One region of the Promicromonospora sukumoe genome, then DNA from elsewhere that is predicted to be linked to it. Evidence: riboswitches for the same ligand, from Rfam matches in the RefSeq annotation. Region 1 holds a riboswitch; the other holds the start of a gene.
The links. Region 1 has a riboswitch for cyclic di-AMP ahead of FHX71_RS21475 (C40 family peptidase). Riboswitches for the same ligand answer to the same signal wherever they lie in the genome.
Positions count from the first base shown of each region.

Region 2: it holds a riboswitch for cyclic di-AMP, as region 1 does, so the genes downstream of both, FHX71_RS18135 (C40 family peptidase) here and FHX71_RS21475 (C40 family peptidase) in region 1, are expected to answer to the same signal.

Region 1 is NZ_JACGWV010000002.1:990,223-997,521, reverse strand. It holds gene FHX71_RS21505 (putative endonuclease domain-containing protein) at 1-782, shown strand, start outside; gene FHX71_RS21500 (MFS transporter) at 889-2,196, opposite strand; gene FHX71_RS21495 (MarR family winged helix-turn-helix transcriptional regulator) at 2,193-2,564, opposite strand; gene FHX71_RS21490 (MHYT domain-containing protein) at 2,792-3,643, opposite strand; gene serC (phosphoserine transaminase) at 3,764-4,867, opposite strand; gene FHX71_RS21480 (iron-dependent transcriptional repressor DtxR) at 4,957-5,673, shown strand; cyclic di-AMP (ydaO/yuaA leader) riboswitch at 5,850-6,047, shown strand; gene FHX71_RS21475 (C40 family peptidase) at 6,050-6,844, shown strand; gene FHX71_RS21470 (universal stress protein) at 7,007-7,299, shown strand, end outside.
Region 2 is NZ_JACGWV010000002.1:197,076-204,374, reverse strand. It holds gene rnc (ribonuclease III) at 1-30, shown strand, start outside; gene FHX71_RS18145 (DNA-formamidopyrimidine glycosylase family protein) at 23-1,234, shown strand; gene FHX71_RS18140 (NAD(P)-dependent oxidoreductase) at 1,343-2,320, opposite strand; gene FHX71_RS18135 (C40 family peptidase) at 2,465-3,349, opposite strand; cyclic di-AMP (ydaO/yuaA leader) riboswitch at 3,351-3,502, opposite strand; gene FHX71_RS18130 (phytoene desaturase family protein) at 3,658-5,412, shown strand; gene FHX71_RS18125 (FtsX-like permease family protein) at 5,931-7,299, opposite strand, start outside.

The DNA of each region.
Region 1 (7,299 bases):
TCGCTCTGCTCGTGCACGGCGACGACGCCGTCGCCACCGGCTGCTGTGCGCTCGTGCTGCACGGGGTCTCGGGGCTGCCGCGTGACTTTCCGCTGGAGGTCGCGCGGGAGGACCGGTCACCGCGACGGACCCGGCACGACGTCGTCGTCGTGGACTACCCGCCCTTTCCCACGGAATCGATCGGCGACCGTACGGCCGCGCGGCTCGAACATGCGGCCGCGCAGGCGCTTCCCAGGCTGTCGCGACCGAGCGCCCTCGCCGTGCTCGACGATCTCGCGCGGCGGCACGGCTTCACGCCGACCCGTCTCGCCGAGCTGCACGACCTGGTCCGACGGCGGCACGGCGCCGCCCCGCTCCACGAGCTGTTCGGGCTGGTCGACGCCCGCTCGGAGTCACCGGCCGAGTCGGCCGCCCGGCTGTCGTGCCACGACAACGAGGTGCCACCGGACGACCTCCAGGCGCGGATCGTGGTCGACGGTGCCGTCGTCGCGCGCGTGGATCTCGTCTGGCGGCTGCCCGACGGGCGGTGGCTCGTCGTCGAGATCGACGGCGTCGGGCCGCACAGCACCGCGCAGGCCCTGGTCCGGGACGCCCCGCGCCAGAACCAGCTGCTGGCCTCGGGGCAGGTGATCATGCTCCGGTTCAAGCCGGCGGACAACGACCGGCCGGGCGGCGTCGGCGCGAAGATCGCGAAGGTGCTCGCCGGCCACGGCTGGCAGCCGGCCCGGTACGCGGCGTCGGGCGCCCTGATCGACCTGACCCCGGCGACGCTTGCTCGGTAGGGAAACGAAAAGTGCGGCGCGCGACCCGCGACCCGCGACCCGCGACCCGCGACCCGCGACCCGCGACGCGCGACCGGCCGCGACCAGCGGCCGGCGCGGCCGCGGCCTACGCCGCCAGCGCCTGCTTCTCCGGGGTCGGGTCCGCCAGGGGCGGGTAGTCGACCTGGAGGTACGGGCGCGGGATGCGGTGCGTCCGGGACAGCCGGGCGCGGACCCGCACGTGCCAGGTCCGGTACGCCCAGACGGTCGCGACCGCCGCGACCAGCAGCGTCGCCACGGCGCCGATGAGCACCGCGTACCGCGGGCCGAAGGTCTCGCCGATCCAGCCGACCACGGGCGAGCCCAGCGGCGTGGTGCCGAGCAGCACCATCATGTAGATCGACATGACGCGGCCGCGCATCTCGGGCGCCACCGACAGCTGGATCGCCGCGTTGGCCGACGTCAGCATGGTGAGCGACGCGAACCCGACGGGGATGCACACGATCAGGTAGCCCACGTAGGTCGGCATGACGGCCTGGATGCCCATGGCGATCGCGAACGCGAACGCCGCACCGAGCACGAGCCGCACGCGCGGCCGCTCCCGGCGGGCCGCGAGCAGGGCGCCCGCGAGCGAGCCGATCGCCAGGACCGACCCGAGGATGCCGTACTCACCGGCTCCCCGCCCGAACTCGACGCGCGCCATCATGGCTGACGTGAGCTGGAAGTTCAGGCCGAACGTGGACACCACGCCCATGACGACCATGATCACCACGATGTCGCTGCGCCCGCGGATGTAGGACAGGCCCTCGCGGATCTGCCCCTTGGCGCGCGACGCCGTGGGCTGCACCCGCAGGTCGCGCATCCGGGTCAGGGCCAGGATCACGGCCCCGAACGCGATGCCGTTGATGATGAACACCCAGCCGGTGCCGACGGCGGCGATGAGCAGGCCCGCCAGGCCGGGGCCGATGAGGCGCGCGGCGTTGAAGTTCGTCGAGTTGAGCCCGACGGCGTTCGCGAGCCGCTTGGTGGGCACGAGCTCGGCGACGAAGGTCTGGCGCACGGGCCCGTCGATCGCGCTCACGACACCGAGCAGGCCGGCGAAAACGTAGACGTGCCATAGCTCGGCCGCGCCGGACAGCACCAGCGCACCGAGCCCGAGGCCCAGTACGCCCATGCCGCCCTGCGTGAGCATCAGGAGCTTGCGACGGTCGACGCGGTCGGCCAGCAGGCCGGCCCACGCGGACAGGAAGAGGTGCGGGATGAACTGCAGCGCGGTGACGATGCCCACGGCGACGCCGGAGTTGTTGGTGAGGACGGTCAGTACGACCCAGTCCTGCGCCACGCGCTGCATCCAGGTGCCGATGTTGGCGACGAGAGCGCTGGCGAACCAGAGACGATAGTTACGATATTTAAGGCTGGCGAAGGTTGCGCTCATCGAGCGGCGATCCGGATCAGGAGCTCGCTGGCACCTGCAAGGATCTCTCTCTCCTCTACGGTCAGGGTGGACAGCTGTTTGGTGAGCCAGGCGTCGCGCCGACGCCGGGTCTCGGCGACCTCGCGCTCGCCGGCCGCGGTGAGGCGGACGACGACCTGGCGCTTGTCGGTCGCGTGCTCCACCTTCTCGACGAGGCCGAGCTCGGCCAGGGTGTTGACGGCCCGGGTCATCGACGGCGGACGCACGCGCTCGTGCTCGGCAAGGGAGCCGGGGGACATCTCGCCGTGCTTGTGCAGCACCGTCAGGATCCCGAACTGCCCCTCGGGGAGGTCGGCCTCGCCGCGCTCGGCGCGCAGGCGACGGGACACTCGGGTGAGGGCGACACGGAGGTCGCCCCCGACGGTCGCCGGGCTTCGGCTGGACCTGCGGGAGCTCGACGGCACCCGCAACAGTCTAGATCATTAGCCTTGCTAACGGTACGTGGGTGCGGTCACACCGGCCACCCTCTGACGGCGGTAAGACCGCAGGTGGGAATGCCGAAGCGCCCGCCCCCGGGGAAGGGGGACGGGCGCTCGGCCGTTCGGTGCGGCGGGGGTCAGCGCGCGCGGTGGGTCTGCGCGAACTGTGCGGCGCTCGGCTGCAGCTCCTGCTGCACGCTCTCGAACCGCTGTCCCTGCTCGCTGTGCGCCTTCAGCCGGTTCTCGAACTCGGCCTGGGTGCGGAGCTCGTCCTCGGTGGGCCACAGGCCGATCCCGAGGATGAGAAGGAAGGTCACGACGCTGACGGCCATCACGAGCGGCACGAGCAGCTGCATCGTGGAGGCGCCCGCCGGGACGACGTCGACCGGGTTGACCACGGAGACGCCGGCCATGCCGGTGTAGTGCATACCGGTCACCGCGATCCCCATGACCAGGGTCGCGACGATGGTCGCGAGCGTGCCGCGGATGTGGACCGTGCACCACAGCGCCGCGGTGGCGGCCACGATCGCGATGACGACCGAGGCGATGACGTAGACCGGGTTGTAGACGATCTGCGCGGACATCTCCATGGCTTCCATGCCCATGTAGTGCATGGCCGCGACGCCGGCCCCGGCCAGTGCGCCGCCGACGAGCATCGCCGGCAGCTTGCGCTTGCCCAGCTCGGTGATGAACAGGCCTGCGCCGACCACGACGATCGCGATGGCGGCGCTGAGGAGGGTTTCGGGGATGTTGTACCGAATGGTCACGCCGGAGGCGGAGAAGCCGAGCATGGCGACAAAATGCATCACCCAGATCCCGGTACCGCCGAGGGCGACGGCACCGAAGACGAGCCACGCCGCGCGTGCGCCGCCGGAGGCCGCTCGGGCCCGGGACGTGCACGCAAGACCCGTCGCTGCGCCGGTGCACGAGATCGCGAACGCCAGGATGGGCGTCACGATCCCGAAGGTGAAGTGGTCGATCAATGGCATCTTGTTGAACAGCCCCTCAGAATGGTTCCCTCTGTTGCGGAAACGTTACAGAGTTCCTGGTGTACCGGACAATAGGCAGAAGTCCCCGTCGAAGGGGTATTGCGGACGTGATCAGGCTGGTCAGAAGCGTTCGACGAGATAGTCGACGCACTCCGTGAGCGCCGCGACGTCGTCGGGCTCGACGGCGGGGAACATGCCGACGCGAAGCTGGTTGCGCCCGAGCTTCCGGTACGCGAACACGTCCTGCACGCCGTTGGCGCGTAGCTCGGAGAGTACCCGCCCGGCGTCGATCTCGTCGGCCAGGTCGATGGTTCCGACCACCGTGGACCGCTCCTCCGGGCGCCGCACGAACGGCGTCGCCCACGGGCGCGCGTCGGCCCAGGAGTAGAGGGTCTCCGCCGACGTCGCGCAGCGCTCGGCCGACCACTTCAGGCCGCCCTGCTCCAGGAGCCACTCCACCTGGTCGGCCAGCAGCAGCAGGGTCGCGACGGCGGGCGTGTTGAGCGTCTGGTCCAGCCGCGAGTTGGAGAGCGCCGTCGTGAGCGACAGGAACTCCGGCACCCAGCGGCCCGAGGCCTCGATCCGGGCGGCTCGCTCGACCGCCGCGGGGGACAGCACGGCGAGCCACAGGCCGCCGTCGGCCGCGAACGCCTTCTGCGGCGCGAAGTAATAGGCGTCGGTCTGGCTCAGGTCCACCGGCAGCGCGCCGGCGCCGGACGTCGCGTCGGTCAGGACGACGGCGCCCTCCGGGCCGGCCGGGCGCAGCACGGGCGCCATCGCCCCGGTGGAGGTCTCGTTGTGCGGGGTGGCGTAGGTGTCGACGTCGTCGGCCGGCTGGAGGTAGGCCACCGTGCCCGGCTCCGCCGTGATCGCCTGGGACGGCTCGAGGAAGGGCGCGCGCGACGTGGCCGTGGCGAACTTGCCGCCGAACTCGCCGAACGACGCGTGCTGCGCCTTGCGCTCCACGAGGCAGAGCGTGGCGACGTCCCAGAACGCGGTCGAGCCGCCGTTCCCGAGGGCCACCTCGTACCCGTCGGGCGCGCCGAGCAGCTCCGTGACACCCTCACGGATACGGCGCACCAGGTCTTTCACGGGTGCCTGCCGGTGTGAGGTACCGAGCACGTGGGCGTTCGCCACGAGATGATCGACCTGGCCCTGGCGCACCTTGGAGGGTCCTGAGCCGAAACGGCCGTCGGCGGGCAGCAGGTGTGTCGGGATTGTCAGTGGCACAGAACTAGACTAGAACCTGGGCCGACGCCCGGGGCGCCGAGCCCAGGGGCGACTGGACGGCTGCGCGCATGACGGGAGCTGACGTGACGGATCTGATCGACACCACCGAGATGTACCTCAAGACGATCTACGAGCTCGACGAGGAGGGCATCACCCCCCTGCGCGCGCGCATCGCGGAGCGCCTGGGGCACTCCGGGCCGACGGTGTCGCAGACCGTCGCGCGCATGGAGCGCGACGGACTCGTGATCGTGACCGGGGACCGCCACCTGGAGCTCACGGAGCTCGGGCACGAGAAGGCGATGCGCGTGATGCGCAAGCACCGCCTCGCGGAGCGCCTGCTGACCGACGTGATCAAGCTCGACTGGGAGCACGTGCACGTCGAGGCCTGCCGCTGGGAGCACGTCATGAGCGATCTCGTGGAGAAGCGTCTCGTGGGCCTGCTCGACCACCCGCACCACGACCCGTACGGCAACCCGATCCCCGGCCTGTCGGAGCTCGGCGAGGCCTACACGGACGTGCCGTTCCTGGCCGGCGTCATCTCGCTGCCCTCCGCCTTCGAGGCGGCGGCGAAGAAGGGCGTCAAGGGCGAGCCGCTCGCGGCGTCGCTCACCCGCATCGCGGAGCCGCTGCAGACGGACGTCGAGCTGCTGGCCCGGCTGTCCGACGCCGGCCTCGTGCCCGGCTCGCGGATCACGGCCGAGCTCAGCGACGGGACCTACACGGTCACGGTCGACGGCGCCGGGACCGCGCTCGAGCTGGGCGAGGACCTGGCGCGGCACCTGTTCGTCGCGACCGCCTGAGACATACGCCTGAAATGCCCGCCTGAGACCGGTTGCAGGTGCCCGAAACGGGCCAGTTTGTCGGAAAGGTCTAGCCGCACGTCCGACACGCCATGACATTCGTTGCCGGAACGTGACATCGGGGGTGACGTCGGGTACGTTCGGACCGCTCCCGCGGAGTTTATTCCGAGGGAGTCTCCGGACGGACGCCGAACTCTGTCACCGGCCGGGGCCCCAAGACGACCGCATGACAGAGGCGGGGGACCCACCATTGGGCGCCAGGGTGCGTCCTCGGGGTGAAGCCGGGCAATCCATTTTTGGTGGAGCGCACGGCCGGGTGATTTCTCCCACCCGAACCCGACAGCTGACCTCGAAGGCGTACAAGGAGAGGTACTACGTGACCGCACGTACCACCCGCGCACGCCATCGTGCTGCGCGCCGCCCCGTGACCCCGCTGACCGAGCTCGCCCAGAACGCCGCCGTGGGTCGCCGTACCGCGGTCGCCGCCGCGGGTGGCGCGCTCCTGGTCTCGACGTTCGGTGGCGCGATGGCAGCGCAGGCCGCTCCGATGGAGACCGGCCCCGCGAAGATGAACTCCGTGGACCTGAACGCGCTGACGTCGCAGGCCCGTGAGTCCCTGTCCAACGCCCCCGTCGTGACCGTCGCGCCCGACGCCGAGCTGAGCGTCGAGAAGTCCGCCGTCTCGGTGGTCTCCGCCGCCGACAACGAGGACTACCAGGCCGAGATCGCCGCCAAGGAGGCCGCTGAGGCAGCAGCCGCCGAGGCAGCCGAGGCCGCCGATGCTGCGGCCGCCACGGTCTCGACTGCTTCCGCGTCCGTCGACGTCCCGGCGTCCGCGATCGGCAACTCCGTGATCTCCATCGCCAGCCGGTACATCGGCGTCCCGTACGTCTCCGGTGGCGGCAGCCCGAGCGGTTTCGACTGCTCGGGCTTTACTTCGTACGTCTTCGGCCAGCTCGGCATCTCGCTGCCGCACTCGTCCTCGGCGCAGGCCGGCTACGGCACGCAGGTGTCGGCGTCGGAGGCCCAGCCGGGCGACCTCATGTGGACCCCGGGTCACGTCTCGATCTACGCCGGTGGCAACACCATGATCGACGCCTCGAAGCCGGGCACCGTGGTCGACTTCCGCACCATCTGGCAGTCGAACCCGACGTTCATCCGCCTTGGCTGACCGCAGCCACGTAGTACCTCGCAGAGCGCCCGCCCGGTCACGACCGGGCGGGCGCTCTGCTTTGCCGTCGTCCTGCATACTTTTTGCCTCCGGATACCCATGGGCACCGCGCCGCCGGTAGCGTTGGAGGGCAAAGATGCACTGCCGAGGAAAGGACTGGCGATGACACGATCCGAGGTCGTACTGGTCGGGGTGGACGGATCGGCCGCGAGTCTGCACGCGCTGGACTGGGCCACCGCCTACGCGCACCGCGTGGGCTGGGCGCTGCACATCGTGTGCAGCTACTCCCTCCCGTCGTTCACGGCCGCGTCGCTCGACGGCGGGTACGCCGCCCTCGACGACACCACCATCCAGGAGGGCGCCAAGGCGGTCCTGGTCGAGGCGGAGAACCGCGTGGCCGACGCCGGGGTGCGCGCCACGACGGAGGTCGCCACCGGTGACGCCGCGGGCGTGCT
Region 2 (7,299 bases), 790 kb from region 1:
GCGGGCAAGGCGCCGGCGTCCGGTGCCTGAGCTCCCCGAGGTCGAGACCGTCCGCGACGGTCTCGACCGCCTCGTCGTCGGCGCGGTGGTGCGCGACGTCGAGGTGTTCCGCGAGTACAGCGTCCGCCGGCACGACGGCGGCCCGGACTCCTTCCGCGACCAGCTCACCGGCCGGCGGCTGTCGGCCGCGGTACGCCGCGGCAAGTTCCTCTGGCTGCCGCTGACGGAGCCCGCCCCGCAGCCCGCGACCCCGCAGCCCGGGGCGGCCCCGCTGGTCGAGTCTGTCGAGACCCCTCCCGTCGCCGCGCTGCTGGCGCACCTCGGGATGTCGGGCCAGCTCCTGGTGCGCGGCGCGACGCCGGACACGTCGGCGTCGGCCACCGAAGCGGTCACGGCGGATGCCACGGCGCAGAGCGACGCGCCGTCCGGCACCGCGCCAGGTGGCGTGGTGCCCGACGGCGCGGCCGGCACCGAGGACGACTGGCAGCACCCTCACCTGCGGGTCCGCCTGCACCTGGACGGTGCGCCGTCGGGCGCGCGGTACCTCGACTTCGTGGACCAGCGCACGTTCGGGCACCTGAGCGTCCATGACCTGGTGCCCGCCGACGACGGCGCGACGCGGGCGGGTGGCGCCCCGACGTCGGGCATCATCCCGACGTCGGCCGCTCCGGTGCCGGCCGCACAGGGCCCGGCCGCGCCGTCGGCCGTGACGCCGTCGCCTGGGACGCCGTCGAGCATCCCCGCAGGCCACGGCTCGGACCTGCCGCTGCTCCCGGAACCAGTGGCGCACATCGCGCGCGACCTGCTCGACCCGAACCTGGACCTGGACGCCCTGGTGAGCCGCGTCCGCCGTCGTCGGACGCAGGTGAAGCGGGCGCTCCTGGACCAGACCGTCGTGTCCGGCGTGGGCAATATCTACGCCGACGAGGCGCTGTGGCGCGCGCAGGTGCACTGGGCGCGCCCCACGGACAAGCTGAAGGCGGCGGACGTGCGGCGCGTGCTGGACTCCGCGGCCGAGGTCATGCGCGAGGCGCTCGTGCAGGGCGGCACCAGCTTCGACGAGCTGTACGTCAACGTGAACGGGCAGTCGGGGTACTTCGACCGGTCGCTCGCCGTGTACGGGCAGGAGAACAAGGAGTGCCGCCGCTGCGGCGCGCTGGTGCGCCGCGACGCGTTCATGAACCGCTCGTCGTTCAGCTGCCCGGTCTGCCAGCCCAAGCCCCGAGGCCTCTGACCCGCTCAACCCGCCTCCCGCACTCGCTGAGTGCTGGGTATTCGCCCTTCCGGCGCGCAGAAAAGGGCGAATACCCAGCACTCAACGAGCCGCCGGGCGGGGTGAGGGTCAGCGGGTCGCGACGTTGCGGAGGGTGTCGCCCGCGCGCCAGGCCGTGAGCTGCTCGGCCAGGAAGCGGGCTGCGCCGCGCGGACGTCCGCCCGCGACGTGCGGGGTGAGGATCAGGTTCGGCACGTCCCACAGCGGGGAGTCCTCGGGCAGCGGCTCGGTCTCCATGACGTCGAGCGCGGCGCCGGCGAGCCGTCCGGAGCGCAGGGCGTCCTCCAGGGCAGCCTCGTCCACGGTCGCCCCGCGGCCCACGTTCACGAACCGCGCCGACGCCGGCAGCAGGCCGAGCAGCCGAGCGTCGAGGATGTGCCGCGTCGCGGGCACGGCCGGCAGCAGCGAGATCAGCAGGTCGGTCTCGGCCAGCAGCGCGTCGAGGCCTCCGGCGTCGACCACCGGGTACCCGGAACGCTCGCCGGCGCGCGAGGCGACGCCGGTGACCTGCGCGCCCAGCGCCGTCAGCAGCGGTGCCAGGCGCAGTGCGATGGAGCCGAAGCCCCAGATCGTGACGCGCGCGCCGTCGAGCGAGTACTCGCGGCCGGTCACGCCGTCTGCCTGGGCGAACGCGATCTCCTTGGCCCAGCGGTGCTCCCGCTGCGCGGCCAGGGACACGTCGATCCGGCGGACCGACGCCAGGATGAGGGCCAGGGCGTGCTCGGTGACGGTGTCGTCGTGCAGGGACTGCCCGGACGAGATGACGACGTCGGGCGCGAACCCGGACCGCAGCGCGACGTCGGGCCCCGCGGAGAGGGTCTGCACCCAGCGCAGGGCGGTCATGCGCTCGGCGGCGTCGGCGACGATCTTGGGCGGGCTCGACCAGGTGACGAGCACCTCGGCGTCGGTGTGCTCCGCGGGGATCGGCTCGGTCATCGCGTAGGTGGCGACGGTGTCGGGGCCGCCGGGTGCGAAGGAGGCTCCGCCGTCGGGCAGCAGGGACGGGAAGTCGAGGTCGAAGGGCACGTCGGGTACGAGGATCTTCACTCCGGGGACGTTACCGGACGGGCCCACGCGGCAGAGCGCCCGTCCGGCCTGTCCGAGGAAGTCCTCGGGGCGGCCGGGCGGGCGCTCTGCGCTGGGGGTTCTTGCGAGGTACTGCGGGGTACTGCGGCTATCGCGGGAAGAGCGTCAGCCCGTCACCCGGATGAAGACCGGGTTGGTCTGCCACATCTCCGTGTAGTGCACGGGGACGCCGGCCTGCTGGGCCTCGACGACCATGCCGTTGCCCGCGTAGAGCGAGACGTGGCCGGACGTCCAGACGATGTCGCCCGGCTGGGCCTCCGCGGCGGAGACCTGGTAGCCGACGGTCGACATCGAGGCCGAGCTGTGCGGCAGGCTGATCCCGAGCTGGGCGTAGACGTACTGGATGAGCCCGGAGCAGTCGAAGCCGCTGGGTGAGGCCCCGCCCCACACGTAGGGCACGCCCACGTACTCGAGGGCGAGGTTGACGGCCTGCTGGCCCAGGCCCGAGGAGGACGCGGCGGCCTTCGCCACCACGGCCTCGGCCTCGGCTGCCGCGGCGGCCTCGGCCTCTGCGGCAGCCTTGGCCTCCGCCTCGGCCTTCGCCTTGGCTTCCGCCTCGGCCTTGGCGCGCGCCTCGGCCTCCTTCTTCTCCTTGGCCTCGGCGATACCCGCCTTGGTCTCGGCGTACGGGGTCACGCTGACGCGACCCTGCTCGGCCAGGAAGCTGGCGTCGTTGGCGACCTCGACCTTGGTCACGAGGTTCTCGGCCAGGCCCGCGCGGGTCTTGGTGTCGAACGTCTTGTTGGCGAGCGTGGTCTGGGTGTGGGACTCGGCAGGCGCGGTGTGGGCGGTCTGGGTGAAGACCGACGCGAGCATGCCGGAGGTGACTACCGCGATCGCGCCGGTACGGGCGGCGTTCTCGGCTGCTGTCTGGGTCAGAGCGGTGAAGGGGGTGAGGGCGGGGCCCTCGGCGCGATGCCGCGCCCGGTTGCTGGGTCGGTTTACCTGGTCGTCCGCCCAGTCCTGGGTGCGGTCGGTGAGTACGGTCACCAGTGATCTCCTCGGACGCCTACGAAGTGAGCTGTCGGGTTCGGATGGGGAGAGCAATCACCCGGCCTCACAAGGAGGCTTCACCCCGAGGACACTCCCGTGCCCGGCTTACTTGGTTCCCCCGCCCCTGTCACGTTCTGGCTGCTCAGGACCGGTGACAGGGTTCGGCGTCCGGGCCTGGACCGACCCGTTGCTGGAGCGGCGAGATCGACCGTACTCGTCTCCCGTTCAAATGTCACGATTAGGTCACATACCGTCTTGTGATGGAACGTTCCTGGCAATGAGTGCCCCGTGTCACCATGGCGTGCATGTCCGATTCCCTGCTCGACACCCTGCGCGCCCGGTACGACGTCGTCGTCGTGGGCGCCGGTCACAACGGCCTCACCGCAGCGGCCTACGCGGCCCGCGGCGGGCGCTCGGTCCTCGTCCTGGAGCGCGCGGACCACGTCGGCGGCGCGTCCGTCTCGGCCCGCCCGTTCACCGGCGTGGACGCCCGTCTGTCCCGCTACTCCTACCTCGTCTCGCTCCTGCCGCACCGGGTCGTGGACGAGCTCGGGCTGCCGATCCGGCTCGTCCGCCGTCGTTGGTCGTCGTACACCCCCGTGGCCGACGGCGGCCTGCTGGTCGACACCCAGGACGAGGCCGCCACACGCGCCTCCTTCCGTCGCCTGACCGGTTCCGATGCCGACCACGAGGCCTGGGGCCGGTTCTACGCGATGACCGCCGAGGTGGCGCGCCGCCTCGCGCCCACCCTCACCGAGCCCCTGCTCCCGCGCGCCACCGTCCGTCGCCTCGTGTCCGACGGCGTGGGCGAGGAGGCCTGGCGCGCCCTGTTCGAGGAGCCCCTCGGTGAGGTGCTGCGCCGCACCTTCGCCGACGACGTCGTGCGCGGCGTCGCCGCCACTGACGGCCTGATCGGCACGTTCGCCGACGTCGACGAGCCGTCCCTGAGGCAGAACCGCTGCTTCCTGTACCACGTGATCGGCAACGGGACCGGCGACTGGGACGTCCCCGTGGGCGGCATGGGCGCCGTCTCGGGCGCCCTGCGCGACGCCGCCGTGGCGGCCGGCGCCACGATCGTCACGTCCGCGTCGGTGACCGCCGTCGACCCCGGCGCCGTGGGCGCCGAGGTGGCCTGGACCGACGCCGACGGGCGCACCGGGGGCGTGACCGCCGGGCACGTGCTCGCGGGCTGCGCGCCGGCGGAGCTGGACCGGTTGTTGGCCGGAGCGGGGCGGGGGGCTGCTTCGGGTGGGGTGGTGGGTGGTGCTGGTGCTGGTGCTGGTGGTGCCGGTGTCGCCGATGCCGCGCCCGAGGGCGCCCAGCTCAAGGTGAACATGCTGCTCAGCCGGCTGCCGCGCCTGCGCGACGACGTCGACCCGGTCGCCGCGTTCAGCGGGACCCTGCACGTCAACGAGTCGCTGACCCAGCTCCAGACCGCGTACGCGCAGGCCGCCGCCGGGCGCATCCCCGACCTGCCGCCCAGCGAGATCTACTGCCATACGCTGTCCGACCGGACGATCCTCGGGCCGTCGTTGGCCGGGACCGACGCGCAGACGATCACGCTGTTCGGGCTGCACATGCCGGCCCGGCTCTTCCGCGCGGACCCCGACGGCGCCCGCGAGCAGGCGCTGGCGGCCACCCTCGCGTCGCTGAACACCGTGCTGGCCGAGCCCATCGAGGACGTGCTCGCTCTCGACGCCGACGGCGCGCCCTGCCTCGAGGTGCGCACCCCAGTGGACCTGGAGGGCGACGTCGGTCTGCCGGGCGGGCACATCTTCCACCGCGACCTGACCTGGCCGTTCGCGGAGGACGGGCCCGGCTCCGCCGTCGGCGAAGCAGCGGGTGCGGCGGGCGGGTCAGGCGCGGACGCCGGAGCCGCCAGCGGGGCTGCGACCTGGGTCGACCCCGGGGCGGCAACGGGTGCCGCCGAGCGCTGGGGCGTCGCGACGGCGCACCCGAGGGTGCTGCTCGCGGGCGCCGGCGCCCGCCGCGGCGGCGGCGTCAGCGGCATCCCGGGCCGAGCCGCCGCGATGGCGGTCCTGGAGACCCCGGCCCTCTGACTCTCTGCTGCCCCACCGCCCGACCTCACGGTGTTGACCACAGCAGTTCCTGCCAGGATGCGGCCCCTGCTGGCAGCAGCTGCTGTGCTCAACACCAACCCGCGAGGCGGCGTCGCGCGGGCGGACGTCGTCGGGCGGCGGTGTTGACCACAGCGGTTGCTGCCAGCCCGAGGGCCCCGGTGGCAGCAACCGCTGTGGTCAACACCGGGGATGACGGGGCGGTGCGCGGCTGGGCGGCGTCAGGACGACGGCGTTGAGCACAGCGGTTGCTACCAGCCGAGGGCCCCGGTGGCAGCAACTGCTGTGGTCAACGACGGGTGGGCCGAGCCGCGGCGGGGGCAGGCCTGGAGGGCTCGGCCCTCTGACGCCGGCAGGGCTCACGGCGGCGTCGTGGCCAGGTCCGGCTGACTCCGGTTCAGCAGGCTCTGGCGGACCATATCCCGAGGGTTGACGGTCGCCTGGGGCCTGCTGAATCGGAGTCAGCCGGGCAGTGGTCAGCCGGGCAGATCAGCAGCAGGTCAGTCGAGGGCCAGGGCGGCTGCCGGGGTGACCGCCGCGGCTCGGCGGGCCGGGACGACGGCGGCGAGCAGCCCCGCCAGGACCGCGACCGGCACCACGGCGGCCAGCGCGAGCCACGGGACGCGCCAGGTCGCGGCGTCGAGCGCCGTCGTCAGGAATGTCTCGTAGCCGACCCAGGCGAAGCCGACCCCGAGCGCGGTGCCCAGCACCGCGGCCGACACCGCCAGCAGCACGGCCTCGGCGGCCAGCATCCGCCGGAGCTGCCGGCGGGTGAGCCCGAGCGCGCGCAGCACGGCGTGCTCGCGAGCCCGTTCCAGCACCGAGAGCCCCAGCGTGCTCGCGATACCGATCAGGGCGATCACCACGGAGATGCCCAGCAGCCCGAGCGTCGCGGCCGTGATCGTCGCCAGCAGCTGGCCGTCCGCGGCCTCGGCGCGCAGCCCGTTGTCGACGTCGGCGCCGACGTCGTCAGCGAGGGTGTCGAGGTCGCCGAGCAAGGCGACCGGGTCGGCGTCGGCCGCGGCACGCACCCAGACGGCGTGCACCCGCGGCGAACCGAGCGCGGTCAGTGTTTCCGGCGCGACGACGCCGGCGCCGCCCCAGCCTGTGCCGGTGGTGACCCGCAGCTCCGTCTGCGCGGGGCCGTCGGCCCCCGGGGTGTCCGCAGCGCTTTCAGGCTCCGCGGCGGCGTCGGCCTTCCCGTCGCCGACGGCGCTCACCGTCACGAGGTCACCGGTCCCGTCGCCCAGCCGGTCCGCCGGGTCGTCGCCGTACACGTCGGCGTCGAGCGCGACCGTGCCCGGCTCGACCCGGGCGAACGCGCCGCCGTCGCGGGCGACCCGGTCCGCGTCCGGCGTGCCGAGCAGCAGCAGCGGTCGCTCGGCGCCGACGTCGCCGGCCCCGGCCGTGTCGGCGTCACCCGCCCCGGCCGCGCTCGCGCCGACCTTGCCGTCACCGGCTCCGACCTTGTCGTCACCGGCTCCGACCTTGTCGTCACCGGCTCCGACCTTGTCGTCGCGCGCGTCGCCCTCGCCGACGCCGCCCCCGCCGTCGACGTCGTCGCCCGCCCCGACGGCGTCGTCCGCTCCGGCCGCGCCGCCCGCCCCGCCACCCCCGCCCGGACCCACATCAACCAGCACCCCCTCGACCACGATCGCCCGCTCCACCCCGGCTACGCCCAACACCCGCTCCAGCACGTCGGCGTCGAGCGGCTCGTCCCACGACGTGAGCGCCACGTCGAGCGGGTGCGCCGTGCCGTGGTTCGCCTCGACCGACGCGCGCGTGCTCGCGAGCCCGGTCAGCACCGCCGTCGTCAGCGTGACGCCGACCAGCAGCGACGCGGTGGTAGTCGCCGTCCGGCGCGGGTTG